4 regions of the Mesorhizobium sp. M0243 genome follow, and region 1 is predicted to be linked to each of the others. Evidence: predicted binding sites of a transcription regulator. Region 1 holds the regulator's gene; each other region holds the start of a gene.
What was found. The regulator PhoB, encoded in region 1, activates phosphate uptake and scavenging genes when phosphate is short. The targets are predictions, from matches to a motif close to TGTCATNNANCTGTCAT.
Positions count from the first base shown of each region.

Region 1 (7,178 bases):
GCGCGCCCACTATCATGGCTGGTGGGCCTTCCTGCTCGCCGTTCTGCCTGCTCTTTTGCTGCTTGCCGTCTGGACCGTCGGGTCTTCCATCTATCTGGACCGACACATTCACGCTGCCTTGCCCGAGCGCACCGTCGACAGCAAGGTTGCCAGTGAGGCACTGGACGTCAGCCTGGTAAAGAGCCTCGCCAGGGGCCTGCGCAAGCTCGATGCGGGCACACTGGCCGCAATGCCTGTCAGCTTTGCCGAGTTGCAGCCGCTGCTCGCCGCCAAGGGTGTGGCACTGGCGAGCGACACGCAGGATTACATGATCCCGATCGCCGTCGAGGCGAACAAGGTCCAGGACCGGCTCGGCCTGTTCGGCGCCATTGTCATTCTCGTTTCCTCGATCGCCGGCGCCTTCTATGCGCTCAGGCAGATCGAGCCGCGCGCCAGGGCACGCAACAATGTCGAGAGGCTGATGCTGTGGGGGCTGCTTGCCGCCTCCACCATCGCCATCCTGACCACCATCGGCATCGTGCTTTCGATGCTGTTCCAGACGATCACCTTCTTCGAAAGCGTCTCGCCGATGAGTTTCTTCTTCGGCACCGTCTGGGATCCGCGTTTTGCCGCTGCCGGTTCGGGCGGCAGCCAGGGCCAGTTCGGCCTGATCCCGCTTCTTGCGGGCACGCTCTACATCGCCGCCGTCGCACTGCTGGTTGCGGTGCCGGTGGGGCTGATGTCGGCTGTCTACATGGCCGAATACGCAACGCCCAGGGTGCGCTCGGTGGTCAAGCCGGCGCTTGAACTGCTGGCCGGCATACCGACCATCGTCTACGGCATCTTCGCCGTCGTCACGCTTGGGCCATTCCTGCGCGACCTGTCCGCGGCACTGACCGGCGGTTCGCCCTTCATCCAGGGCCAGAGCATCTTCACCGCCGGCCTGGTCATGGGCGTCATGCTGATCCCGGTCGTGTCCTCTCTTTCGGACGACATCATAACCGCGGTGCCGCGCGCCATGCGCGACGGGTCGCTCGGCCTCGGCGCGACCCGCTCCGAGACGATCAAGCGGGTGATCCTGCCGGCTGCACTGCCCGGCATCGTCGGCGCCGTCCTGCTGACTGCCTCGCGCGCTATCGGCGAAACGATGATTGTCGTGCTGGCGGCGGGCGTCGCCGCCAACCTCACCATCAACCCGTTCGAGGCGATGACGACCATCACCGTCAAGATCGTCAACCAGCTCACCGGCGACCTCGAGTTCAATTCGCCGCAGACGCTGGTCGCCTTCGCGCTCGGCCTGACGCTGTTCGCGCTGACGTTGGTGATGAACATCGTCGCGCTCTACATCGTGCGCAAATATCGGGAGCAGTACGAATGACCGACATTTCCATGGATACGATGGTCAGGGCGGCGGCCCATCCGCGCCGCGACATCGGCCTGAAGGCCCGTTACGCTGCCGAGCGCCGATTCCGCATCTATGGCGTCGTGGCGATTTCCGTAGGCCTGGCGTTCCTGGCAATCATGCTGATCACCATCGTCTCGAAAGGCTACACCGCCTTCTGGCAGACGACGGTATCACTGCCGATCTCGTTCGACGAGAAGGTGATCGATCCTTCCGGCAAACGCGCAACCGATCCGAGCGTTCTGATCAAGGCGAATTATCCCAAGCTCGCCGAAAACGCGCTGGTGGCCAAGCTCGGCATCAATCCCGACGACAAGCCGGCGATCAAGCAGCTCAAGGGCTTCCTGTCGGAAGGCGCCCGCGTCCAGTTGCGCGACATCGTTGCCGCCGATCCGTCCGTGATCGGCACGACGCGCGACGTCAACATCCTCGCCGCCGCCAATCTCGACTCGGCTTTCAAGGGTCAGATCGACCTCAGCGTCGAGGAAGCGCGACGCAAGGTCTCGGACCAGCAGATCACCTGGATGAACAAGCTCAAGGCCGAGGGCGCGATGGCCGAGCACTTCAACAGCGGCCTGTTCACCTACGGCGCCTCCAGCCGCCCGGAAACCTCGGGCATGGGCGTGGCGATCATCGGCTCGTTCTATATGATGGTGATCGTGTTGCTCCTGGCGCTGCCGATCGGCGTCGCCGCCTCCATCTATCTGGAGGAGTTCGCCAAGAAGAACCGTTTTACCGACCTTATCGAGGTCAACATCAACAATCTGGCCGCAGTGCCGTCAATCGTCTTCGGCTTGCTCGGCCTCGCGGTGTTCATCAATTTCCTGGGCATGCCGCGCTCTGCCGCCTTCGTCGGCGGCCTGGTGCTGACGCTGATGACGCTGCCGACGATCATCATCGCGACGCGAGCCGCACTTGCAGCGGTGCCGCCGTCGATCCGCTCGGCAGCTCTCGGTCTTGGCGCCTCCAAGATGCAGATGGTGTTCCAGCACATCCTGCCGCTTGCCGCGCCCGGCATCCTCACCGGCACCATCATCGGTCTGGCGCGTGCGCTCGGCGAAACCGCGCCTCTGCTGCTGATCGGCATGGTCGCCTTCGTCGCCGATCCACCGACGACGCCTTTCGATCCGGCCACCGCGCTGCCGGTGCAGATCTATATGTGGGCGAACGAGGCCGAACGCGCCTTCGTCGAGCGTATGTCCGGCGCCATCATCATCCTGCTCGTCTTCCTCATGGCCATGAACATCACCGCGATCGTGCTTCGGCGTCGGTTCGAGCGGCGCTGGTAGAAAAAAGGCATCTTGGTATGAACATCATGACCGAACAGTCCCTTGAAAACGCAGTGGGCGACAAGATGAAGTCGAACGAAGTAATCAAAATGCGCGGCGACAAGGTCGGCGTGTTCTATGGCGAGAAGCAGGCGCTGTTCGACGTCGATCTCGACGTCCGCCTGAACCAGGTGACGGCGCTGATCGGCCCCTCCGGCTGCGGCAAGTCCACCTTCCTGCGCTGCCTCAACCGCATGAACGACACCATCGATTCAGCACGGGTAACCGGCAAGATAACGCTCGACGAAGAAGACATCTACGACAAGAACATCGATGTCGTCGAACTCAGGGCGCGCGTCGGCATGGTGTTCCAGAAACCCAATCCGTTCCCCAAATCGATCTACGAGAACGTTGCCTATGGTCCGCGCATCCACGGATTGGCCAAGCGCAAGGCCGACATGGACCAGATCGTAGAGTCGAGCCTGAAGAAGGCGGCGATCTGGAACGAGGTCAAGGACCGTTTGCAAGAACCTGGCACGGGTCTTTCCGGTGGCCAGCAGCAGCGTCTGTGCATTGCACGCGCCATCGCCGTGTCACCCGAGGTGATCCTGATGGACGAACCGTGTTCGGCGCTCGACCCGATCGCCACCGCTCGCGTCGAGGAACTGATCGACGAACTGCGTCAGAACTATACCATCGTCATCGTCACCCATTCGATGCAGCAGGCAGCGCGCGTGTCGCAGCGCACCGCGATGTTCCATCTAGGCTATCTGGTCGAGGAGGGCGCCACCGACAAGATGTTCACCACCCCCGACGACAAACGCACCCAGGACTACATCACCGGCCGGTTCGGCTGAGCTCAGGCATACGAGGGACGAAGATCATGGGTGAACATACCGTCGCATCTTTCGATGAGGATCTGGAGCAGATCAGCCAGCTGATCCGCGACATGGGCGATCTCGCCCGCTCGATGGTCAGTGGCTCGACCAGGGCTTTGCTCAATTCGGACAATGCGCTGGCGCAGCGCGTGGTTTCCGATGATGCCATCATGGATGCACGCCAGCGCGAGCTGGACGATCGCGCCATCACGCTGATCGCCAAGCGCCAGCCAATGGCCAACGATCTGCGTGCGGTGGTCGGTTCGATCCGCATGGCCGGCGACCTTGAGCGCATCGGCGACCTTGCCAAGAACATCGCCAAGCGCGTCGGCACTGTCGGGCTGAGTGTCACGCCGCACGACCTTTCGCATTCGATCGACGCGATGGCGCAACTGGTGCTGATCCAGGTGCAGGGGGTCGTCGACGAGTACGCCGCCGCCGACCCGGCAGCGCTTGCCACGCTCAGAAACAATGACGAACGCATCGACGTCAAATACACCTCGGTGTTCCGCGAGCTGCTGACCTACATGATGGAAGATCCCCGCAACATCACGGCGTGCACGCACCTGTTGTTCTGCGCCAAGAACCTCGAGCGGATCGGCGACCACGTGACCAACATCGCCGAAAATGCCTACTATGTTTTGACCGGCACGCAGCTGCCAGCCAATCGTCCGAAGCAGGACGAGACGGCAATGTCCGCGCCAGCGGCATAACAGGGGTGACCAGCCGATGATCGCACCACGCATCATGGTGGTGGAGGATGAGGAGCCGCTAGGCGTGCTGCTCCGCTACAATCTTGAATCCGAAGGTTACCAGGTCGAGGTGGTGACGCGCGGCGACGAGGCCGAAATCCGGCTGCAGGAGAACGTTCCCGACCTTCTCGTGCTCGACTGGATGGTGCCGGCGGTTTCCGGCATCGAACTCTGCCGGCGCCTGCGAATGCGCCCAGAGACCGAGCGGCTGCCGATCATCATGCTGACCGCGCGAGGCGAGGAAAGCGACCGCGTGCGCGGCCTGTCGACCGGCGCCGACGACTATCTGGTCAAGCCGTTCTCGACGCCGGAGTTCATGGCCAGGGTCAAGGCGCTGCTGCGCCGGGCCAAGCCGGAAGTGCTGTCCAGCGTGCTAAAGGTCGGCGACATCGTGCTCGATCGCGAGTCGCACCGGGTCTATCGCAAGAAGAGCGAGATCCGGCTCGGGCCGACCGAATTCCGCCTGCTCGAATTCATGATGCGCCACCCCGGCCGCGTGTTCTCGCGCAGCCAGCTGCTCGACAATGTCTGGGGCGAGACGATTTACATCGACGAACGCACTGTCGACGTGCACGTCGGCCGGCTGCGCAAGGCGGTCAACAACGGCCGCATGCCTGATGTCATCCGCACCATCCGTGGGGCGGGTTACGCGATCAGGGAAGACTAGGTGGCTGTTCCGTCCCGATAGATCGTGACCGGGAAAACTCGATTAGCACGTGGTCGCCAACAGCCGCGAAGAGTGGAATGTTGCACTCGTCTCATCGATGGGGAGCGAGCACGTGACGCTTTGGCCCAAATGCGGTCATTCGAAACCTGATGAGGATGACCGCTCTTGGCGGTACGTCGCCATCTTGCCCGCAGACTCCGACCAGAAAGCCATGCAAGAATAAATTTGAGTTAACTTAGATATACGTTCGTTAAACGACGTGTGTTCTGCATAAATATACGATTTTACTAAATTGCTTCAATTTACATTGAGCCATCACCTCCTTATTCATTATCCGCCTTCCGATTATTGCGGTCTCGGATCGAATGACGATTCCGTGGAACGATCTCGTTCCTTGCAGCGTTGCTTTGGGAGCGGTCGCCGGACCTTTGACCAGGTCGGACACCATGAGGAAGGATTTCTGATGAGCACGGTCTTAAACGCCAAAGGCATCCCTCTTGCCTACACCGGCGCTTCCACTCATTGGTTCTCGGCCACCGGGTCTGGACCGGAACTGCATGGCACCTCCGGCAACGACTCCTTCTGGGGAGACACCGGCGTCACTGTCACGATCCACGGTGGCGCCGGCGACGACTACTATCATCTCTATTCCACCAACAACAAGGTGGTCGAGGATCCTGGGGCAGGGATCGACACGATCGACACATGGATGAGCTACAAGCTCCCTGACAATTTCGAGAACCTCGTCGTTACCGGCACCAACCGATTTGCGTTCGGAAATGCGTTGGACAACATCATCAAGGGCGGGTCAGGTCACCAGACGCTGGATGGCGGCAAGGGAAATGATGTCCTGATCGGCGGCGATGGCGCCGATACTTTCGCCATCTCCAAAGGTAATGGAAGCGATCTTATCTTCGATTTCGGTGCGACCGATGCGCTCCGCCTTAACGGCTACGATTTCACTTCGTTCGATGCCGTCCGTTCACAGATGGTCCAAGTGGAATCGAACGTGATGCTGAACCTCGGATCCGACGAAATCCTGGTGTTCAAGAATACGACCATCGACAAGCTGCAGCCCACCCAGTTCGAACTTCCGATAGACAAGTCCGCAATGACGCTGTCCTTCTCCGACGATTTCAACACGCTGAGCCTTCGGGACGGGCAGGACGGCACCTGGAATTCCAATTTCTGGTGGGGAGCGCCGAACGGCAGCACGTTGAGCAGCAATGGTGAGTTGCAGTGGTATATCGACGCCAATTATGGCCCGACGAGTTCGGTCCATCCGTTCAGCGTTGAGAACGGCGTCCTCACCATCACCGCCGCGCAGGCGCCGGAGGACATCAAGCCTCTGATCAACAACTACGAATACACCTCGGGGATCCTGACGACCCACGACACCTTCTCGCAAACCTACGGCTATTTCGAAATGCGGGCGGATCTTCCTGAAACAGCCGGAGCCTGGCCGGCGTTCTGGCTGCTTCCGGAGGACGGATCGTGGCCGCCGGAGCTGGACGTTGTCGAAACGCGCGGCCAGGACCCGAACACGCTCTACATGACGGCGCATTCCAATGAGACGGGAGCGCACACGAAGGTTTCGTCAACGGTGAACGTTGCGGATACCGACGGTTTCCACACCTATGGCCTGCTCTGGACGAAGGATGAGCTTGTCTGGACCTACGATGGTGTAAAGGTCGCTCAAGCAGCGACGCCGGCCGACATGCACGATCCCATGTATATGCTGGCCAATCTCGCGGTGGGCGGCATTGCCGGCCAGCCTCCTGACCATCTGGCTACGCCAGCGGAGATGAAGATCGACTACATCCGCGCCTATACGCTGGACGACCTGCAGCACCACCCCTTGGACATCGCCGGCGACCATTCGGTCTAAGCGACGCCCTTATGTTGGGGCCATGAGCCGTTAGGAGCGCGGGAATGATTGCACGGTCTGATCTGCGGGCAGTCTTGAGGCGCGCCATCGCCGATGTCGGTGTTTTTTCGTTCCTCATCAACATCCTGCTATTGGTGATCCCCCTTTATCTGTTGCAGGTCTATGACCGCGTCCTGCCTTCCTCCAGCGTCGAGACGCTTCTTTACCTCTCTGCTATCGCGGTTCTCGCACTCGCCTTTCTCGGTCTCCTCGATGCGGTCCGCTCCGTTTACACGCAGCGCGTTGCAGCCATTGTCGACAACAGACTGGGCGCGAGGACATTCGCCGTCTCGCTGGAGGCTAAG
Region 1 is NZ_JAMYSF010000017.1:65,005-72,182, forward strand. Features, by position in the region: gene pstC (phosphate ABC transporter permease subunit PstC) at 1-1,357, shown strand, start outside; gene pstA (phosphate ABC transporter permease PstA) at 1,354-2,670, shown strand; gene pstB (phosphate ABC transporter ATP-binding protein PstB) at 2,688-3,506, shown strand; gene phoU (phosphate signaling complex protein PhoU) at 3,533-4,240, shown strand; gene phoB (phosphate regulon transcriptional regulator PhoB) at 4,257-4,946, shown strand; gene eglC (endo-1,3-1,4-beta-glycanase EglC) at 5,410-6,834, shown strand; gene NKJ11_RS21455 (type I secretion system permease/ATPase) at 6,879-7,178, shown strand, end outside.

Region 2 (7,178 bases), on a different contig from region 1:
GGCGAGAAGGTCGAAGCCAATGTCGACACCGGCGCCAATCTGGTGACCAAGGACAACATGAAAGACCCCAAGATCGACGCGCTGCTCAATCCGAAGCTCTGAGCCGTCGCATCCGCAATCGTCTCCGGGGCACCTCGCCCCGGAGACACAAGCTGCCGCACAAACGGCTTGGCAATCCGCACGCCTGAGCTAGGCTGTTTTCGAGGCATATCCTTGCCTCGCCGCGTGCCAATCGTGAGGCCAGCCTGGGAAGCCAATCCGGGAGGCCAATCTGGGAGGATTGTCATGATTTCGACGGCGCAGGAACTGCATCCCACACCCGTTCTGGAACCGGGGCGGACCATCCTCGAATTGCGCGGGCTGGAGAAGCGCTATCCCGGCACCCACGCGCTGAAGCCGGTCGACCTCGCCTTCAAGTCCGGTGAGATACACGCCATCGTCGGTGAGAACGGCGCCGGCAAATCCACGCTCATCAAGCTTCTGACCGGCGTCATGCCGCGCACCTCCGGAGAGATCGCCTGGGAGGGCCAACCGGCCGCCCTGGCCACGCCGCACGAGGCGATGGCGCTCGGCATCAATGCCGTGCACCAGGAAGTCGTGCTGTGCCGTCACCTGACGGTCGCCGCCAACATGTTCCTAGGCGAGGAGAATTCACGCTTCGGCATCCTGCAGCAGCGCGCCATGGTCAGGCAGGCGCAGACGATCATCGACGACCTCGGTTTCGACCTGCCGGCGCATGTCACGCTTGGCGACCTGACCATCGGCCAGCAGCAGTTGATAGCCGCCGCCCGCGCCACCGTGCGCGGCACCAAATTCCTGATCTTCGACGAGCCGACCGCCTACCTCACCCGCAAGGAGGCCGACCAGCTTTTCACCCTGATCCGTCGGCTGAAGGGCGAAGGCGTGACGATCATCTACATCAGCCACCGTATGGAGGAAGTGTTCGAGCTCGCCGACCGTGTTTCCGTGCTGCGCGACGGCACGCTGGTCGGCACCCGCAACATCGCCGAGACCAACGATGCCGAGCTGGTCAAGATGATGATCAACCGCTCGATCGAGCAGGTCTATCATAAGGAGCATTTCACGCCGGGCGCCGCCATCATCGAGGCGAGGAGCCTGTCCGGCAAGGGCTTCGAAAATGTCTCGATGACGGTCCGCGCCGGCGAAATCGTCGGACTCTATGGCCTGATCGGTGCCGGACGCAGCGAGTTCGTCACCACGCTTTACGGCCGCCACCGCAAATCCGCCGGCCAGATCCTCTGGGAAGGCAAGGAGGTGCAGGTCAATTCCGAGCATGACGCGATCAAGCTCGGCATGGCGCTGGCGCCGGAGAGCCGCCGCGACCAGGGCCTCTGCCTCAACCTGCCGGTCGGCTTCAACCTGAACCTCCCGATCTACAAGCGTATCTCGAACAATCTGCTGATTTCGAGCACGCAGGAGAAGACGCAAGCCGATCGCCAGATCGCCGATCTGCGCATCAAGACACCGACGCGCGGCGCGCTGGCATCCAGCCTGTCGGGCGGCAACCAGCAGAAGATCGTCATCGGCAAATGGCTGGCGCACGGCGCCAAGCTGTTCATCTTCGACGAGCCGACGGTCGGCGTCGATGTCGGCACCAAGGCCGAGATCTACCGCCTGTTCGGCGCACTTTTGTCAAAGGGCGCCGGCATCATCCTGATCTCGTCCTATCTGCCGGAAGTCTATGAACTCGCCGACACGCTGCATGTGTTCCGGCGCGGCAAACTGGTGGCGACGCACGGTTTTCACGCCGCCAGCCACGAGGATATTCTTACTCAGGCGCTCGCCGAGAAACAAGAAAAGCTGGGAGGACAAATATGAGCACCGAGGCGATTGCCGTCGAAAAACCGAAGCGCAACTATAATGTCCTGTTTGGGCTGACGCTTTTGGCGCTGCTGGTTCTGCTCTGGATCCTTCTCTCCGTGGCGACGACGAGCTTCGCCTCCGCCAACAACATGGCCAATCTCTTGCGCCAGGGCTCGATGATCGCCATCATGGCGGTCGGCCAGACTTTCGTCATCATCACCGGCGGCATCGACCTGTCGGTCGGCGCCGTGGTCGGTTTCGCCACCGTGGTCGTGGCCATGATGATCAATGCCGGCTTCCCCATCTGGCTCGCCATTCTGGTGACGCTGCTGGTCGGCGTCGCCATCGGCATGTTCCACGGCTTCGGCATCGTCAAGATGGGCCTGCCGCCCTTCATCATCACGCTGGCAACGCTGACCTCGCTGCGCGGCATCGGCCTTTTGATGACCAACGGCAATTCGATCAACATCAACAGCGACACCTTCACCGCCTTCTCGCGCAATTCCTTCATCGGCATCCCCAACCTGTTCTGGATGGTGATCCTGGTCGGCATTCCGGCCTATATTTTCCTGCACCACAGCCGCTGGGGCCGATACCTGTTTTCGGTCGGCTCCAACGCCGAGGCCTCGCGCCTGTCCGGCGTCAATGTCCAGCGCACCATCTACATGGCCTACACGCTGTCGGGCCTGTGCGCCGCCTTTGTCGGCGTGCTGCTGGCGGCCCGCATCGGCATCGGCAACCCGACGCAGGCCGAGGGCTGGGAGCTGCAGGCGATCGCGTCTTCGGTCATCGGCGGCACCTCGCTGTTCGGCGCCGTCGGCTCGGTGCATGGGCCGCTGCTCGGCGCCTTCATCCTGGCCACCATCAACAACGGCGCCAACCTGCTCAACGTCAACTCGTTCTGGCAGCGCATCATCACTGGCGCGCTGATCATCATCATCGTCTACTTCGACGGCCTGCGCCGCCGCGGCAAGTAGCGATCCCGCAATCAACCGCCGGCCCGCCACACCAACGGGCCGGCGATTTCATGACTGGATTAGCGCATGAAAGCCGTCCTCTGCCGTTCGCCCGGCGATCTTGTCCTTGAAGACCGGCCCGCACCAGAGGCACCGCCTCCCGGCTGGGCGCTGGTGGCGGTCAGCCATGTCGGCATCTGCGGCACCGACTACCACATTTTCGAGGGCAAGCACCCGTTCCTCGCCTATCCCCGCATCATGGGCCATGAGGTGTCGGGAACGATCGTCGAGGCCGGCGACGGCGTCGATCTTGCCGTTGGTGAGCCCGTGGTGATCAACCCCTATCTTTCCTGCGGCAAGTGCATCGCCTGCCGGCACGGCAAGCCCAATTGCTGCGTCAGGATCGAGGTCTTGGGCGTGCATCGAGACGGCGCCATGTGCGAACGGATTCTGGTGCCGGCGCAAAATCTCTATCCCGCCAACGGCCTTTCGCTGGCCGACGCCGCCGCAGTCGAGTTCCTGGCCATCGGCGCGCATGCAGTGCGGCGCGCCCGCGCCGACCCCGGCGCCCGCACGCTGGTCATCGGCGCTGGCCCGATCGGGCTCGGCACCGCCATCTTCGCCCGCATCGCCGGGCTCGACGTGACGCTGCTCGACATGAGCAGTGAAAGGCTCGCCTTCGCCGCAAATGAGCTTGGTTTCCAGACCCTCGACGGGTCGCGCGGCGCGGTGCCCGATCTGGTCAAGGGAGCGACATCAGGCGAAGGCTTCGATGTCGTCTTCGACGCCACCGGCAACACCCAATCGGTGCAGTCGGCTTTCGCCCATGTCGCGCATGGCGGAACGCTGGTGCTGGTCTCCGTCGTCAAGGACGACATCAGCTTTTCCGATCCGGAATTCCACAAGCGCGAGATGACGCTGATCGGCAGCCGCAACGCGCTGCGCGCCGACTTCGATCACGTCGCCGCCTCGATCCGCAACGGCGCCGTGCCCCTGGCCAAGCTCGTCACACACCGCACCACACTCGCCGGCACGCCGCGCGATCTCGCCCGCTGGGCACACGAGAAATCCGGCCTGATCAAGGCTGTGATCGAGGTCGGATAGAGGCGCCTGTTCGACACGAATTCGGAGATCGTTGAGCGCCCAACTTGGTAGATCTGATGCTTTGGCGACTAGCCGCAACATCCATCGCTTCGTCATCCTATGGCGGAGCGAGGAGCGAAGCGACGCGGCGCAGACCATAGGATCCATGCCGTGACCTGAGAGCGTTGCTTCGGTGCAGAATTCTGCGCCGCTGCGCTCTTCGCCCGAGATCGCGGCATGGATCCTTGGGTCTCCGCGACGGAGCTGCGCTCCTGCTTCGCCCAAGGACGACGACGTTAGCTACAGCGCCGACAGCTTCAGCTCCACCCGCTCGGCCGGGAAGCGCGACTCGGAAAACTGGATCGGCTGGCCGTCCGGCGTGACGTTGACGGCAACCGTGACCAGCACGATGGCGCCCGGCAGCAGGTCGAGGTCGGCAAGGTCCGCCGCATCGGCATGGCGCGCCGACAGCACGGTCGATTGCCGGAGATAGTCGTCGATGCCGAAACGCGCCAGCGATGCGGTGATCGAGCCGGTTTGCGCCATCGCGGCATCGATGCCGGCAAAGCGCCGGGCCTCGAACCAGCCGGCAGCACGCGACACCGGCCGTCCGTCGGCTTCGCCGCGCGTTTCCAACCGGATCACATCGGCTCCCCTGGCAAGGCCAAGGCCCTCGGCAACGCGCTGGCTGGCCGGCTCGATCGACGAGGCGAGCAGGACGATGTGCCGTTCCGTCGTTTGCCCTTGCAGCCCTGTCGAAAAGCGTGTGCGCGCGCCGATCGGATAGGACAGCCGCTTGCGCGACAGTACGAAGGTGCCGCGCCCCTGCTCGGCCCGCAGCACGCCTTCCCTTACAAGGGCCGATATGGCGCTGCGCACCGTGTGACGGTTGACGCCATAGCGTTCTGCCAGCGCCACCTCCGGCGGCAACGCTGCATTCTCCGTGAAATCGCCGATGGCGATCGCATGCAGGATCTTGTCGGCGATCTGCCGCCACAGCGAAACGCCACTGCGCCGCTCGATGCTGTCCGCTGCCAGCCGCCCGACTATCATTGCCCCAACCTTCCAGCGCCCAGTCTTATATCGCTGTCATCCACCCGTCATGGACACGCGTTAGATAATAGGTATAATTTGTATAGTTGTCTATATCAATAGACAAATTGACAAAGAGGAATGCTGCTGATGCGAGGACAGGAAGCCCGCGACCAGGCCGAGCGCAAGGCCGCCATGGCGACACTGGCGCAATCCAGCGGCGATGACATCGTCCGGCTCTGGAATGAAGCCGGATTGCCTTCGGAAGCAGAACTGCTGCGCGGCCCCGAGACCGGGCTGGTCACCGTGCGCGGCCGCATCGGCGGCGGCGGCGCGCCCTTCAACGTCGGCGAGGCGACCGTCACCCGCGCCACCGTCCGGCTGCCCTCCGGGCAGGTCGGACATTGCTATGCGCTTGGCCGCGACAAGCAGAAGGCGAAGCTGGCGGCCATCGCCGACGCGCTGTGGCAGGACCCTGCCCGCCGCAATGAAGTCGAGACCGGACTGATAGCGCCCCTGCGGTCGGCTCTGACCGCAGCGCATGAAAAACGCCGCGCCGAGACGGCGGCAACGAAGGTGGATTTCTTCACCATGGTTCGCGGAGAAGACTGATGGACATTGCAGCGCAATCGATAGAGGGCGGTTTCGCCGATCCGGTCTTCAATGCCCAGACGGTGTTCCGCGCCGTCATGGACGCAATGGCGCGGCCAGGCAGCGTGCAGCCGCTGCCGGCCTTCGCCCGCCCGCCGGCGCCGCTCTCGGCGGCCGCCGGCGCCATCGCACTGGCGCTGTGCGATAACGACACCCCGCTCTGGCTCGACCAGACCCTGCAAGCTTCCACCGCGATCAGACCCTGGCTTGGGTTCCACACCGGCGCGCCATTGGCCAACACACCGGCCGATGCGCATTTCGCCTTCATCGCGGCCCCGGCCGAGATGATGTCGCTCGATGGTTTTTCGCAGGGCACCCAGGACTATCCCGACCGTTCGACCACGCTGATCCTGCAAGTCGGCGATCTCGTGTCCGGCACGCCGCTGTTGCTCGAAGGTCCCGGCATCGAAACCAGCGCCACGATCGCGCCGGCACAGATACCGCGCCATTTCGTCGAGCAGTGGAAGCAGAATAACCAGCGCTTTCCGCGCGGCGTCGACATCATACTCGCCACATCAGATGGCATTGCCTGCCTGCCGCGCACGACGCGCATCAAGACAATGGAGGCGTAAAAAATGTATGTCGCGGTAAAAGGTGGCGAAGCCGCAATCGCCAACGCCCACAGCCTGCTTGCCGACCGCCGACGCGGCGACCGTTCGGTGCCGGCCCTTCGCCTCGACCAGATCGTCGAGCAGCTGGCGCTCGGCGTGGATCGGGTGATGAGCGAAGGCTCGCTCTACGACCGTGAGTTGGCGGCACTCGCAATCGTCCAGGCGCGCGGCGACCTGATCGAGGCGATCTTCCTGGTGCGCGCCTATCGCACCACGCTGCCGCGCTTCGGCTACACCAGGCCCATCGACACCGCCGGCATGCTGGTCGAGCGGCGCGTGTCGGCGACCTATAAGGACCTGCCCGGCGGCCAATTGCTCGGGCCCACATTCGACTACACCCACCGGCTGCTCGATCCCGAGCTTGCCGTCGGCGCCGACGTCGCCCAGCCCTTGCTGCGCGAGACGGAAGCGCAAGCCATGCCGCGCGTATCGGCGATCCTCGCCCGCGAAGGCTTGATCGAACCGGACGGCGACATGCCGCAGGACCATGTCCCCGGCGACATCACCCGCGAGCCGCTGGAATTCCCGATGGCGCGCGACATCCGCCTGCAGGCGCTGTCACGCGGCGACGAGGGCTTTTTGCTGGCGCTCGGCTATTCCACCCAGCGCGGCTATGCCCGCAACCATCCCTTCGTCGGCGAGATCCGCATCGGCGAGGTCGAGCTTGAGCTCGACGTGCCCGAACTGCCCTTCGCTGTCCCGCTCGGCACTGTCCGCGTCACCGAATGCCAGATGGTCAACCAGTTCAAAGGCTCAGCCAAGGCGCCGCCGCAGTTCACCCGCGGCTACGGCCTGGTCTTCGGCCAGAGCGAGCGCAAGGCGATGGCGATGGCGCTTTGCGACCGGGCGCTGCGCGCCTCCGAACTCGGCGAGGATGTCGTCGCCGCCGCGCAGGACGAGGAGTTCGTCATTTCGCATTCCGACAACGTCCAGGCGACCGGCTTCGTCGAACATCTGAAGCTGCCGCACTATGTCGACTTCCAGGCCGAACTCGACCTCGTGCGCCGCATGCGCGCCGAAC
Region 2 is NZ_JAMYSF010000008.1:53,116-60,293, reverse strand. Features, by position in the region: gene NKJ11_RS12930 (ABC transporter substrate-binding protein) at 1-102, shown strand, start outside; gene NKJ11_RS12925 (sugar ABC transporter ATP-binding protein) at 286-1,839, shown strand; gene NKJ11_RS12920 (ABC transporter permease) at 1,836-2,801, shown strand; gene NKJ11_RS12915 (zinc-binding alcohol dehydrogenase family protein) at 2,868-3,884, shown strand; gene phnF (phosphonate metabolism transcriptional regulator PhnF) at 4,164-4,913, opposite strand; gene phnG (phosphonate C-P lyase system protein PhnG) at 5,046-5,507, shown strand; gene phnH (phosphonate C-P lyase system protein PhnH) at 5,507-6,118, shown strand; gene NKJ11_RS12895 (carbon-phosphorus lyase complex subunit) at 6,122-7,178, shown strand, end outside.
Region 2: the regulator PhoB is predicted to act here: its motif matches at 4,951-4,967, upstream of phnF (phosphonate metabolism transcriptional regulator PhnF).

Region 3 (7,178 bases), on a different contig from region 1:
TTCGGCAAGCTGACCGCCATCACCGGCACGGCCGGCTATTTCGGCAGCCTCGGCCTGCCCTTGCCGACCGTAACGGCCATTGTCGTCGGCCTGATCGAGCTTCTCGGCGGCCTCGCCATCCTCGTCGGCTTCAAGACCCGGATTGTCGCCTGGGTGCTGGCGATCTTCACGGTCGCTACCGGCTTGGTCGCCCACACCGGTTGGGCTGACCAGATGCAGATGATCCAGTTTCTCAAGAACCTCGCCATCGCTGGCGGCTTCCTCGTGCTGGCTTCCTCGGGCGCCGGTGCCTATTCGATCGACGCCAAGCGCGGCTGAGCCAAAAACTGGCAATAGCCGAACGAAAGAGCGGCGCGGAATTTTCCGCGCCGCTTTTTCGTTGTTGGTACATGCCCGCCGATCTGTCGGCCGGAGTTTTCTGCTAGAGCAGTTCACCGTTTCACGGAAACGGCCAACCGCTCTAACTCTTTGATTTGACGCCATTCCGGACGGAAACCGTTTCACACTTTTCCTGGAATTGCTCTAGGATCGGGGCATCGGACGAGGCCGGCCGGCGGCCGATAACGGAGGTGAACATGCCCCGCAACGCGCTGCTCCTGCTCTCCCGGCTGCTGCTCGCCGCCCTGTTCGTGCCCTCCGGTTTCCAAGCTTTGAGCGATATTGCCGGCACGACAGGCTATTTCGCCGGCCTCGGCCTGTCGCTGCCGACGCTTGCCGCCTGGGGCACGGGACTGTTCGAACTGATCGCCGGGCTGCTCATCCTGGTCGGTTTCCAGACCCGGATCGCGGCGCTGCTGCTCGCCGCCTTCTGCATTGCCGCCGGTTTCATCGGCCATTACGGCCAGGGCGGCGGCGACGCGATGCTCGCCTTCCTGCACCAGCAGATGCTGATGAAGGACATTGCGATATCAGGCGGGTTCGTTGCGTTGGCGATGGCCGGTGCGGGAGCCTGGTCGGTCGACGGACGTGGTTTGGCCTGACGGACTGGGTTGGAAACGTCGACGGGACAGCACCCCCCTCTGTCCTGCCGGACATCTCCCCCGCAAGGAGGGAGATCGGATGTCATCCAGGCTTTCGCCAATCTTCAATGTTGCAAGAAAAAAGCACCGACGACGAAGCAGCCAATCTCCCCCCCTTGCGGGGGAGATGTCCGGCAGGACAGAGAGGGGTGTGAAGAAACTCGACCGAGCAGGTTCTAATCCGCTCTGCTCCGACTCTACTTCACCGACCCACTGGGCCCACCTTCGACGGCCAGCACCAGCCGGCGGTTGGTGATCCTGGCCAGTTGCGCCAGGCGCCCGGCCGGCCGCTCGCCATAGAGATCGGCCAGCGATGCCGGCAAGACCAGCGCCAGCACGCCGTTGGCGCGCTGTTCCCATTTCAGCCTGGGCATGATGCCGGGCATCGACGCCGTCAGCAGGTAGACGACGCGCATCATCGCGGCGAGCACGCGCGCCCGCTCCAGATAACGCGGCGGCGCCAGCGCCTTGATCTCGGGGGCGATGGCTTCGTTGAAGATGCCGTCGTGACGATAGGCGTTGGCCATGGCCAGGAAAGCACGGCCGGGATGGTCGACGCCGAAGAAGGAGGCGTGCGCAATGATGTTGAGCGATTGCTTGCCGCGATATTCGGGATGCGCGCGCCAGCCGATGTCGGCCAGCAATGCGGCCGCGTGGCGGTAGCGCGCCTCGTCCTCGGTCTCGTCGATGCCGAAGGCAGCAAAGGTTTTGGCGGTCCAGTCGACGAGCTCATGCGCATGGGCGACGGAGCGTGAGCGCAGGCGGGCGAGTTCCTCCGAGGCCGAAATCAGCGGATCGGCCTTCTGCTCCGCCTCGTCGAGCAGCGAATAGAGAAAGCCTTCGCGTACACCCAGAGCCGAAACGATGATCTTCGACGGCTGCATCGCCGCCATGATCTCCTGCAGCACGACGGCGCCATAGGGCAGCAGCGAACGGCGGTTCTTGGAAACGCCTTCGATGCCCTTGACCTTCTCGATCTCGGCCTTGGCCACCTGCTTGAGGAAATTCGCCGCGCTTTCGGCCGAGATCTCGTAATGGTGCATGACACCAAGCGGATAGTTGGTCATTTCCATGTGCAGCCGGGCAAGATTTCGCCAGGTGCCGCCGACGGCGTAGAAGGGCCGGCCCTGCCCGCCTTTCAACAGCTTCGCCTTCGCCAGTTCGTCACGCGCGATCTTCGCCGCCTGAGCCAGCGAGTTCTTCGCCATGTCCTGCAGGCGCAGGCCGCCCAACGGCAGCGTGATGCCGTCACCGATCGCTTCGCCGCTGACGTCGACCAGTTCGAGGCTGCCGCCGCCCAGATCGCCGGCGATGCCATTGGCCGGGTGGAAGCCGGAAATGACGCCGAGCGCGGAATAATAGGCTTCCTGACGGCCGCTGATGACACGAATCTCGGTCTTCAGCACGTCCTCGGCGCGGTGAATGAAATCGGGACCGTTGATAGCCTCACGGGCGGCGGCGGTGGCCAGCACATACATATGCTCGGCGCCGGCCTGGTCGGAGAGCGCGCGAAAGCGGCGGAACTCCTCCATCGAGCGCGTCACCGCCTCGGGGTCGAGCTTGCCGGTCGACACGATGCCGCGGCCGAGACCGGCCAGCATCTTTTCGTTGAACAGCATGGTCGGCGAACGCGCCAGCCCCTCATAGACGACGAGACGGATCGAATTCGATCCGATGTCGATGATGGACAGCGGTCGGCGGTCCTGCAACCGGCCCTGGGAATCAGACAGCATCAGCCGGACGCTGCTGCGTTCTTCTTGCGGCGCTTGAACTGCGCAATGCGCTTGGGCGCATGCGACTTCAGCGCGTCACCCCGTCCCGACAGGCTCGGATTGGTCATGAAATATTCCTGCGCGTTGAACGGTTCCTCGCCCTCCTCCAGCACGACGCGCCGGGAGGTTCCATCAGCCAATACGTCGAAACTTTGCTGATTGTCCATGATGTTGCCCAGCATGATCTGGCCAAGGATCTGTTCGTGCACAGTTGGATTGGTGATCGGCACCATGGTTTCGACGCGGCGGTCGAGATTGCGCGGCATCAGATCGGCCGAGGAGATGTAGACGATCGCCTCGTCCGACGGCAGGCCGTGACCGTTGCCGAAACAATAGATGCGGCTGTGCTCGAGAAAGCGGCCGACGATCGATTTTACGCGGATGTTTTCCGACAGGCCCGGAACCTGCGGCCTTAGGCAGCAGATGCCGCGCACGACCAGGTCGACCTCGACGCCGGCGCGGCTGGCATCGTAGAGCGCGTCGATAATGATCGGATCGACGAGTGCGTTCATCTTCATCCAGATGCGCGCCGGTTTCCCCTGCACCGCGTAGGCAATCTCGTCGGCAATGTGCTTCAGGATGCGACTTCTCAGCGTGAACGGCGAGATCGCCAACCGCATTTCATCCGTCGGCTCGGCATAGCCGGTGATGAAATTGAACAGCTGGGCGACATCGCTGGCGATCGTCGGATCGGTGGTGAAGAAGGACAGGTCGGTGTAGATGCGCGCCGTTACCGGATGGTAGTTGCCGGTGCCGAGGTGCACGTAGTTGCGCAGCTTGCCGTCCTCGCGCCGCACCACCAGCGACATTTTCGAATGGGTTTTCAGCTCGAGAAAGCCGAACACGACCTGCACGCCGGCGCGCTCCAGGTCGCGCGCCCAGCGAATGTTGGCTTCCTCGTCAAAGCGCGCCTTGAGCTCGACCAGCGCGGTGACCGACTTGCCGGCTTCGGCCGCGTCGACCAGCGCACGCACGATCGGGCTGTCGTTGGAGGTGCGGTAAAGCGTCTGCTTGATCGCCACCACTTCCGGATCGGCCATCGCCTGGCGCAGGAACTGCACCACGACGTCAAACGATTCGTAGGGGTGATGGACGACGATGTCCTTCTCGCGGATGGCGGCAAAACAATCGCCGCCATGCTCGCGGATGCGCTCGGGAAAACGCGGATTGTAGGGCGTGAATTTCAGGTCGTCGCGGGGAACGGCGACGATCTCGGAAATCTGGCTGAGCGCCAACGGACCGGTCAAGACGCTGATGCGGCTGGACGACACGCCAAGCTCGCCGGCGACGAAGTCGCGCAATTCATCAGGCATCAGCCTGTCGAATTCGATGCGGATCACCGAACCGCGCCGCCGCCGCTTCAGCGCCGTTTCGAACAGGCGCACCAGGTCCTCGGACTCCTCCTCGACCTCGATATCGCTGTCGCGAATGATGCGGAACGTGCCGGAGCCCTTGACCTCATAGCCGGGGAAGAGCTTGCCGATGTAGAGGCCGACCGCCTCTTCCAGCGGGATGAAGCGGACGTGATGCTTGCGGTCCGGCAGACGGATGAAGCGCTTCAGCGCCACCGGCAGGCGCAGCAGCGCGCTCATCTCTTCGCCGTTCTTGCGATGGCGCAGTTGCAGCGCCATCGAGAAGCCGAGATTGGGAATGAACGGGAACGGGTGCGCCGGATCGATCGACAGCGGGGTCAGCACCGGGAACACCTGCCCCTGGAAATGGTCTTCCAGCCAGATTTTCTCGTCCTTGGTCAGCACATCGCGGGTGATGCTCTCGATGCCTTCCTTGTTGAGCAGCACGGTGAGCGCCGAAAGGCTCTTCTGCTGGTCTTCCTGCAGCCGCTCGACCTCACGCAGCAGCTGTTCGAGCTGCTGTTCGGGGGTGCGGCCGTCAGGGCTCTTCAGCGTGATGCCCTCGCGCACCTGGCCGGCGAGGCCGGCGACGCGCACCATGAAGAACTCGTCGAGATTGGCGGCCGAGATCGACAGGAAGCGGACGCGCTCCAGCAGCGGATGATTGAGGTTCAGCGATTCCTCGAGAACGCGCCGGTTGAACTGCAGCCAGGAAAACTCGCGGTTGACAAACCGGTCCGGATTGCCGCCCTCCGGACGAGCTACCTCGACATCCACGAATTCGTTCTGCACCGGCTTCAGTTCGTTCATGATTCCCGCTCTTCCACACCGTCAGCCAGCTAAAGCGCCGCGCGTCATTCAGGACGCGCAAAGGACGCTCTACCACTCCAAGGCGACGCATGGTCCTTGCCGAAAACCGGTGTCGGTCTTCGGGGCCATGCGTTAACCGGCTTAACTTATCCTCTGACAGGCTTTTGCGACAGTTTCATTTCATCGAACTTGCAAAGAGGCCTGATATGATCCAGATGCAGACGAGACTGCGTTAAGGAGACGACGATGGCAGGCGGTTCCATTCCCCATTTTCAGAACGATGCGGGCTATCAGGCAATCGACATCGGCGTGAAGGAATTCATGTGCACGGGCGCCAATCCGCCTTTCGACCACCCGCATGTGTTTCTGGACATGGGCGACGACAACGAAAAGGTCTGTCCCTATTGCTCGACGCTCTACCGCTATTCGCCGAAGCTGAAGGCAACCGAAACGCTGCCGGCCGGCTGCATCTACATAGAACAGGCCGCCTGAGTCTTTCGCGACCAGCCCGATGAACGACACGCGCTCCCGGCAAATTGTCATCGCCGGGGCGGGTGTCGCCGGATTGACCGCAGCGCTGGCGTTCGCCGAACGCGGCTACTCGGTACGGGTGTTCGAACAGGCGCAGCGCCTGGAAGCGGCAGGCGCCGGCATTCAGCTTTCTCCCAACGCGACCCGCATCCTTCGCCAGCTTGGCGTACTCGACCGGCTGCTGCCGGCGGCGGTGCGGCCGGAAGCCGTGGTGCTGAAGGAGGCCGCGACCTTGCGCGAACTGGCGCGCGTGCCGCTGGGGCAAGCCGCCGAAACGCGCTGGCAGGCACCTTATCTCGTCGCGCACAGGGCCGATCTGCAGCGCGCACTGACCGCGCGCGCTGCCGAGATACCGGATATCCATCTCACCACCGGCGCCCGCATGGGCGGCGTTGACACCGGCCCGCACGGCATCACCGCGACGGCCGAGATCGGTGGCAAAACCGTCGAGGCGGAGGGCTTCCTGCTGGTTGGGGCCGATGGCGTCTGGTCGTCGGTGCGCGCACTTGTCGATTCGGCCAAGGGGTCGGCTTCGCGAAGAAACCATTTCTCCGGCGAACTGGCCTGGCGCGCCACCGTCGCGGCCGAGAGCGCCGCCGGTCAGAGCTTTGCCGCCATCGGCGCCAGGGACTGCGTCACCACCTTCCTGCATCCTGGCTTCCATATGGTCGCTTATTCCGTCAGCAAGGGTGCGGCCTTCAATCTCGCGGCCTTCACCAGGGGCGACCGCATTGCCGAGGGCTGGTCCGGCAACGCCGACGCCGGGATCCTGAGCAGCGCCCTGCGCGGCACCGCGGCAGAACTTGCCCGCCTGGTCGAGCAGGCCGGCCCGTGGACCGCATGGCCGATCCACACGGTCGACAGCAAACAACCTTGGACGACCGGCAACATCGCGCTGATCGGCGACGCCGCGCATGCGATGACCCCGTTCGCGGCGCAAGGTGCGGCGATGGCGATCGAGGATGCTGCGACGCTTGCCGACATCATCGCCGACTTCCCTGCCGATCCTCTGGCCGCGCTTGCCGTCTGGGAGCAGTCACGGCGGCCGCGTGTCGCGCAGGTCGCCCGACGCGGCGCTGTCAACCGGCTGGCCTGGCATGCCGTGGGTCCAGTGGCGATTGCGCGCAATGTGTTCCTGAAGGTGCGCTCGTCGGAAAAACTCGCGGCGGATCTGGACTGGCTCTATGGGTGGCAGGCTCAGAAGATCATTCGACGCTGAGCGTACAAGCACAATCGGTTGGTGGGACAGCACCCCCCTCTGTCCGGCAGGACAGAGGGGGGTGTGAAGGAACGCGACGCCAATTCGCGGAATGCTCACGCTAATTATACAAGCTCATCGACAGCCCGAGCGATACAGGCAGCGGGTTCCACCAGCCGGTGCGCAGGCCGGCGATGCGCAAGGCCGCCGCCGTCCAGGTGTTGCAGCCGACCAGTGCGTTGAAATGGCCATTGCCTTCGTAGAAGGCGTCGAACCTGGAATAGGCTGCGTCCAGAACGAGGATCGGGCCTTCCGGTCCCCGCTGGAAACTCGCATCGATGAAATCGAGCAACGCCGTGAACCGATCCTCAGTGATGTCGAACCCCGCGATATCAGGGCGCGGTTCGACGATGTCACCGGCGACATCGACATGCATGACCGAGGCGTCGAGTGTCAGTGCCTTCATCACCGGCACCGCCTTCAACTCGGACCATGT
Region 3 is NZ_JAMYSF010000003.1:207,518-214,695, forward strand. Features, by position in the region: gene NKJ11_RS05165 (DoxX family protein) at 1-318, shown strand, start outside; gene NKJ11_RS05170 (DoxX family protein) at 576-980, shown strand; gene ppx (exopolyphosphatase) at 1,217-2,752, opposite strand; gene NKJ11_RS05180 (RNA degradosome polyphosphate kinase) at 2,752-4,953, opposite strand; gene NKJ11_RS05185 (zinc-finger domain-containing protein) at 5,200-5,445, shown strand; gene NKJ11_RS05190 (FAD-dependent monooxygenase) at 5,465-6,703, shown strand; gene NKJ11_RS05195 (TIGR02117 family protein) at 6,804-7,178, opposite strand, start outside.
Region 3: the regulator PhoB is predicted to act here: its motif matches at 5,120-5,136, upstream of NKJ11_RS05180 (RNA degradosome polyphosphate kinase).

Region 4 (7,178 bases), on a different contig from region 1:
AGGACAGTCCCCAGAGTATGGCGAATGGAATGAGGGTGATGGCGAGTTCGACGGCGCTGCGCCGCCTGTCGGGCTTCTTGTAGCGGGCGAGAATCTTCAGCCAGGCGCGCTTGCTGTTGGCCACCGCCTCAGGGGAAATCATGTTCATCAGGAAGCATAGGCGCGGTGCTTCGCCGCCGCAAGGCAACATCACGCAAAATTACTGTGCGTAATTGTCGCGTGGCTTGGCGGTCGAGCCAGCCAACCGCCAGCTCAACCTGCTGATGACGTCGACCGCTATTCGCGATCGAGGATAGGACAGCCGCGCTCGGTGCCAAAAGTCACGCGCACGCGGTCGCCACCCTGTCTGCCGCGGACCGTGATCTCCCGGCGGCCGATGGACTCAATTCTTGCGCGGCGGATGCCCATTCGCTCTGCCTTGTCGAGAGCCCGGTCTTCCGTGCAGCCTCGTTGACGCCGGTCGCGCCGATCGTCGCGACGGGGACCTTCGCAATCGTCGTAGGCGGGGTCGCAATCTTCCATGAGCTTCAGCCGCGGGCCATGTTTGCCCAATTGCAGCTGCAGATTGTCTGCTTGTGCCGGAAAGGCCGCCAAGGTGATGGCGCCGAGGCCGACAAGCGCCATCAGCGATGAGGTAATCGAAACCTTGCGCATTACGTCCTCCATTTGAACCAACCCATCTATCCTTAGATGGTTCGGCTCTCCACGGCTATTGCCGATAGGAGGTTTGCTGCCAAGATCGATTGTTGCGTTACGGCCGGCGCCAGCCGATGTCACCGCGCTCCGCCCCATCGAGGCGGTCGAGCAGTTCTCTGAGCCGGTCGGGGATGTCGGCCTCGGTGCGGAAGGCCGGCAAGGTGCGCAGAAAGCGGGTCACCGCCTCGGCGCCGAACTGGCGCCTGATCTCGATGGCCAGCCCCTCTGTCTGTTCGCCCATGTTGCGGGTCATCATCTCAAAATCCTGTCTCGGCTTCGAAACTCCTGCAGCAAGAGAATGGTTCCCCCATCATGCCTGTGTGGCAAGCAAAGCCGGCGGTTAAGGTAAAATTTGAATTAAAGTCGAAATGTCTTGCCTGTCATTGCCCGGCCTTGGCCGGCGGCTTCCATAGTCGCTTACCCCTTGATTTTTGGCCGCCAAACATCGATATCGGGCACAAAATCCACATCATTCGAGATTGACGGGAAACGGCGATGAGCGACCAGGCAAAAGACGAACGCGCGCCCGATGAAGTCGAGGCGACCGAGCCCACAGTCGAGCGCACGGAAGGCAGCACCGACGGTGATTATGAAGCCCTTGTGCGGCTGCTGAAGGAAAATGAAGAGCTGAAGGACCGCGCGCTGCGCGTGGCGGCCGAGATGGAAAACCTGCGTCGCCGCACGGCGCGCGATGTGCACGATGCGCGCACCTACGCGGTCGCGAATTTCGCCCGCGACATGTTGTCGGTGTCGGACAATCTGCGCCGCGCGCTGGATGCGATTCCCGCCGAGGCCAAGGCATCGGGTGACGCCGGCTTCAAGGCGCTGATCGAAGGCGTCGACCTCACCGAGCGCGCCATGCTGTCGGCGCTGGAACGGCATGGGGTCAAGAAGCTCGCGCCTGAAGGCGAGAAGTTCGATCCCAATTTCCACCAGGCGATGTTCGAAGTGCCCAATCCGGATGTCCCGGCCAACACCGTGGTCCAGGTCGTGCAGCCGGGCTATTCGATCGGCGACCGCGTGCTGCGCCCGGCCATGGTGGGCGTCGCCAAGGGCGGGCCAAAGTTCGCCGCCGCTGAAGCACCGGTCGAGCCGGGGCCGGTGAACGAACAGGCCGAGAAAGATGCGTGAGGCAGGGAATAGGCAGTAGGCAGTAGGCAGTAGGAAACTAGGGCAGTCGTATCATCGCGCGGCTTCGTGCTATTCATACTGCCTAATCCCTAATCCCTACTGCCTTGGCCTCATGAACCCTATCGCGCTTCTTGATTATGCCGGTGTCGCCGTCTTCGCGGCGACCGGGGCGCTGGCGGCTTCGCGTAAGCAACTCGACATTATCGGCTTCCTGTTCCTGGCCAGCGTCACCGGGATAGGCGGTGGCACGCTTCGCGACGTTATCCTCAACCTGCCGGTTTTCTGGGTCGCCAACTCCGGCTATGTGCTGGTCTGCGCCGCGGTTGCGGTGCTGGTCTTCTTCGGCGCGCATCGTGTCGAATCGCGCTGGAAATGGCTGCTCTGGCTCGACGCCGTCGGGCTCGCCGCTTTTTCGGTGATGGGCGCGGCCAAGGGGCTTGCGATTACAGGCTCGCCGGTCGTGTCCGTCATCACCGGCGTGCTCACCGCCACTTTCGGCGGCATTTTGCGTGATCTCCTTGCCGGCGAGCCATCTGTGCTGCTCAGGCCCGAGATCTACGTTACGGCGGCCCTTGCGGGTGCCGGCCTTTACACGCTTGGCGAACTTGCCGGACTGCCGCCGCTCGCCTCGGACCTCGCCGGTTTTGCGGCGGCGTTCCTCGTGCGCGGTGGTGCGCTCAAATTCGGCTGGTCGTTTCCGTCCTACAAGAGCCGACCCGGCAGGCGGCCGGAAGATATTCCGTGAAGAGAGGGAATAGGGAATGGGGAATAGGGAATAGGGAATAGGGAATAGGGAATAGGGAATAATCAGTAGTCACAGGAGCTTAATCGTGGCGTCATCACTACTGCCTACTGCCTACTGCCTACTCAATCTCACGCCGCGAAGCGCTGGGCTTCGCCGCCATAATAGTTGACGTAGCGTGCGCCGATCTCCTTGACCGGCATCACGACGAACACATCGACCGTCGAGAATTCGCGATCGATGACGCAACCATCGCCGATGCGGGCACCGACGCGCAGATAGCCCTTGACCAAAGGCGGCATCGCGGCGATCGCCGCCTTGGCATTGACGGCCTCGATCGGCATCAGATCCATCGAGCAATAGCGCCCGGACACCGCGCGCACGTCCCAGGCCGAGTTCGTCCGGCAGTGGTGGGCGAGGTAGGTGAGCGCCTCGGCATGCGCTGCCGGCACGGTGCCGTTAAAGGACGCGCAGCCGGTCATCACACCGATTTCGTAATGATTGATGTAAGCCCAGATGCCTTGCCACAACGCCTCGATGGTGCGCTTCGAGCGGTATTCCGGCAACACGCAGGAGCGGCCGAGTTCAAGGAAACGCTGGCCGGGGTGGCGGGCGATGAGCTTGGTCAGCTCGAATTCACCTTCGGAATAGAAGCCACCGGCCGTGGCCGCGATTTCTTGCCGCAGCAGCCGATATGTGCCGACGATGCGGCGATGTTCGGGACCGGAAAGCGTGGTGTCCAAAACCAGCAGATGGTCGCAGAGCGGATCGAACCGATCGGCGTCCCGGCGGTCATGGGCCTGGAACAGGTCCTTCCTGGCGCCAAGTTCGTCGTAGAACACCCGGTAGCGCACTTCCTGCGCGGCCGCGATCTCGGCCTCGTTGCGAGCGAGCCGCACTTCAAGATTGCCTATACGGCCCAGCGCAGCGCCCTTTATGACGGAATCGACGTTACGTCCGGCAAGCAAGGCGCTGCTGGCGTTCGGCCGAGTGTCACATTCCGGCATAACTGTATGCACGAGTGATTCTCCTTCGAGCCATCCCTCTTGGCACGGGGATACGGTGTAGGTGCAACAGGATTGTGACAGTACCGTGATACGACGTCATGGGCAATACTTCGTCGGCTGGCGAATACGATCAACCGGCTACGTTTAAGTGATCGCCCGTGCCGAATGACGGTGGAAAGCTCAGGCCGCGACGACCTGCCCCTCGACAGCATTGACCAGCGCCTCGGGGTCGAGCGGCTTGGTGACAAAGCCGCTGGCGCCATGGGCCAACACCGCATGACGGGTCTTTTCCTGGCTGTCGGCCGACAGCACCATGATCGGCACCGGCCGCACTGCACTTTCTTCCTCATGGCGGCGGATGGCGGCAATCGCGTCCAGCCCGTCCATGACCGGCATGTGCAGATCCATCAAGACCACGTCGAAGCGGTCCTTGTGCGCGGCGCCGGTGACAGCCTCGACGGCGGCCTTGCCGTTGCCGACCACCTTGACGCGATGCCCGGCCTTCAGCAGCGTGGCGCGGGCCAGCATGGCGTTGATGTCATTGTCCTCGGCGATCAGCACCGACAGGCCGCGCTGGCGGTTGCCGACGGCGCGCAGCGTCGGCGCGCCGCGCCTTTCCGGCTGCGGCGGGCCGAGGCTCGGAGCATGGCTGCTCAACAGCACACGCAGAAGTGTTCCGCCACGCACCGGTCTGGCCAGGAAGGTTGCGTAGCCGCTGGCTCGGAACTCGCCAAGCATGCCGCGATCGGTCGGCGCGATCAGCGTGATCGCCTCACAGTCGGAGAAACCGCTTTGGCGCAGGCGCTTGAGCAGCCTTCCGTCGCCTTCTTCCATCGCTGCATCGACCAGGATCGCATCGCAGCCGGCGGCGAAAGGCGCGGCCTGTGCGGCAGTGGTGGCGATGTCGACCGCGCCGCCATTGGCGCGGATGGTGCGGGCGATGGCGTCGGCCTCGACGGCGTTCTTCGACAGGATCACCGCGCGTCTGCCCGAGAGAGCATTCTGGTGGCCCTGCGGCGCTTCGGTGGCCGCTATCGCAGGGATTTCGAAGACGAACTCGGATCCCTGGCCGAGCCGGCTGGATACCGAGATCGTGCCGCCCATGGCGGCCACCAGGCGTCTGGAGATGGCAAGGCCGAGGCCGGCCCCGCCATGTGTGCGTGTCGACGTGCCGTCGGCCTGCTCGAACTCCTCGAAAATGCGCTCCAGGTCGGCATCACGCAGGCCCGGACCGGTATCGGCGATGGTGAAGCATATGCGGTCGCTGGTTTCGGTGCGTGCGCATGCTATGCTCACCAGCACGCCGCCGCTGTCGGTGAACTTGATGGCGTTGCCGATGAGGTTGAGAAGCACCTGCCTCACCTTGCCCGGATCGGCGGTGATCAATTGCGGCACGTCGGGTTCGACATGGCAACCCAGCCCGATATCCTTGGCGAAAGCCCGCGCTGCCAGCAATTCGATGATGTTGTCGGCGATCTCGCGCACCGACATCGGCTGCGGCTCGGGGTCGAAACGCCCGGCTTCGATCTTGGAATAGTCGAGAAGATCCTCGATCAGGGCAAGCAATGCGCTGGCCGAGGTCGAGACCGCGCCGACATAGGTTTGCTGCTCCGGCGACAGGCTGGTGTCGGCGAGCAACCTGGCCATCCCCATGATGCCGTTCATCGGGGTGCGGATTTCATGGCTGACGGTGGCGAGGAAGCGCGATTTGGCCTGGCTGGCATATTCGGCCCGTTCGCGTGCGGTGATCAGCGAGGATTCGGCGCGTTTGCGGGCGGTGATGTCGCGGGCGATGGCGCGGTGCGAAACCGCGCCGCTGTCCTTGTCGCGCACCGACAGTTCGATCCAGGAGAACCAGCGCTGCCCGCTCGGCGTGCTGATAGAGACATCGGTGGAACTCAGGCACTCATGGTCGGAAAAGGCGGCATCGGGAACCATGCCGACCTCGATGCCCAGTTCTGCCAGGGTCTTGCCGGCAAGGTCGCGCTGGTCGATCTCGACGAGATCGGCGAAGACCTTGTTGGCATAGACGATGTAGCCATCGCGGTCGCGATGGATGACGAGATCGCCAAGCGCGTCGATCAGGCCGCGAAAGCGCTCATCGCTCTCCTGCATCTCCCACATGCGGTCGGCCAGCGTCTCGATCTCGGCGCGGCTGCGGGCAGTGGTTTCGTCAAGAAGGGCAGAGGTGCGATGTTCGCTCCGCCTGGCGCGCAGATGCAGGGCAAGACCGGCAAGACCGGTTGCCAGCAATGCGACGCTAATGAAGATTGGTGCCCCGGTCAGATGCGCCAGCCCGGCCACCACCACGATGGCGACGAATGTCAGAAAGGGCAGGCTTTCGCGCCTGGAGAATTCCGGCTCGGGCACCACCGGCGGGAGCACCGCATCGACGTCGTCGCCAGTGTCCGCCTGTTGGCTGCCGGATTCCGCGATCATGCGAAATCCTTGCCAGACAGAGATTATGGAAAATTGCGGCGGATCGTTCGAATTTTAGCGGATGAGCGCTTTTTGCCGAGGCGCGGCGGGTTTGCCGCAGATCTGGCGATTCCATCCCTTCCGGCAGTTGGGCGGAGTCACATATCCACGACGACGCGGCCGCGGATCTTGCCGTCGACGATGTCGCGCGCGGCATCGACGATGCCGTCGAACCCGATGGTGCTGGACAGGCTGGCGAGCTTCTGAAGATCGAGGTCGGTGCCGATGCGGCGCCATGCCTCGAGGCGGACTGCTTTCGGCGCCATCACTGAATCGATGCCGAGCAATGAGACGCCGCGCAGGATGAAGGGCGCGACGCTGGTCGGCAGGTCCATGCCGCCGGCCAGGCCGCAGGCGGCGACCGCGCCGCCATAGGAGGTCATCGAGAGCACATTGGCCAGCGTGTGGCTGCCAACTGCGTCGATGCCGCCGGCCCAGCGCTCCTTGGCCAGCGGCTTGGCCGGCTGGGCAAGCTCGTCGCGCGATATCACTTCGGCGGCGCCAAGGTCGATCAGATAGGGGCTTTCGGCATTGCGGCCGGTGGAAGCAATGACATGGTAGCCGAGGCTGGACAGGATCGAGACCGCGACCGAGCCGACACCGCCGGCCGCCCCCGTCACCACCACCGGGCCGCGATCGGGCAGGATGCCGTGCCGCTCCAGGGCCATGACGCAGAGCATGGCGGTATAGCCTGCGGTGCCGACGGCCATCGCGTCATGCGGGCTGATGCCCTGCGGCAGCGGCACCAGCCAGTCGCCTTTGACACGGGCGCGGCCAGCATAGGCGCCGAAATGGGTTTCGCCGACGCCCCAGCCGTTCAGGATGGCTTTGTCACCGGCGCGCCAGTCGGGATGGGAAGACGAGATGACGGTGCCGGCGAAATCGATGCCCGGCACCAGCGGCCAGCGGCGGATCACCGGCGCCTTGCCTGTGATCGCCAGGCCATCCTTGTAGTTCACCGTCGTTGCCTCGACCGCGATGGTGACATCGCCTTCCATCAGGTCGGCGTCGGTGAGATCGGTCACGGTTACCGACTGCTTTTTCTCGGCGTCACGCGAAACGAGGATGGCTTTGAAGGTTTCGGACATGTCTTTCTCCGCGATCGTGTTTGGCGACATGAACTG
Region 4 is NZ_JAMYSF010000008.1:111,439-118,616, forward strand. Features, by position in the region: gene NKJ11_RS13155 (fatty acid desaturase) at 1-148, opposite strand, end outside; gene NKJ11_RS13160 (hypothetical protein) at 277-654, opposite strand; gene NKJ11_RS13165 (hypothetical protein) at 752-952, opposite strand; gene grpE (nucleotide exchange factor GrpE) at 1,192-1,827, shown strand; gene NKJ11_RS13175 (trimeric intracellular cation channel family protein) at 1,940-2,572, shown strand; gene olsB (l-ornithine N(alpha)-acyltransferase) at 2,701-3,576, opposite strand; gene NKJ11_RS13185 (response regulator) at 3,757-6,015, opposite strand; gene acuI (acrylyl-CoA reductase (NADPH)) at 6,153-7,142, opposite strand.
Region 4: the regulator PhoB is predicted to act here: its motif matches at 3,640-3,656, upstream of olsB (l-ornithine N(alpha)-acyltransferase).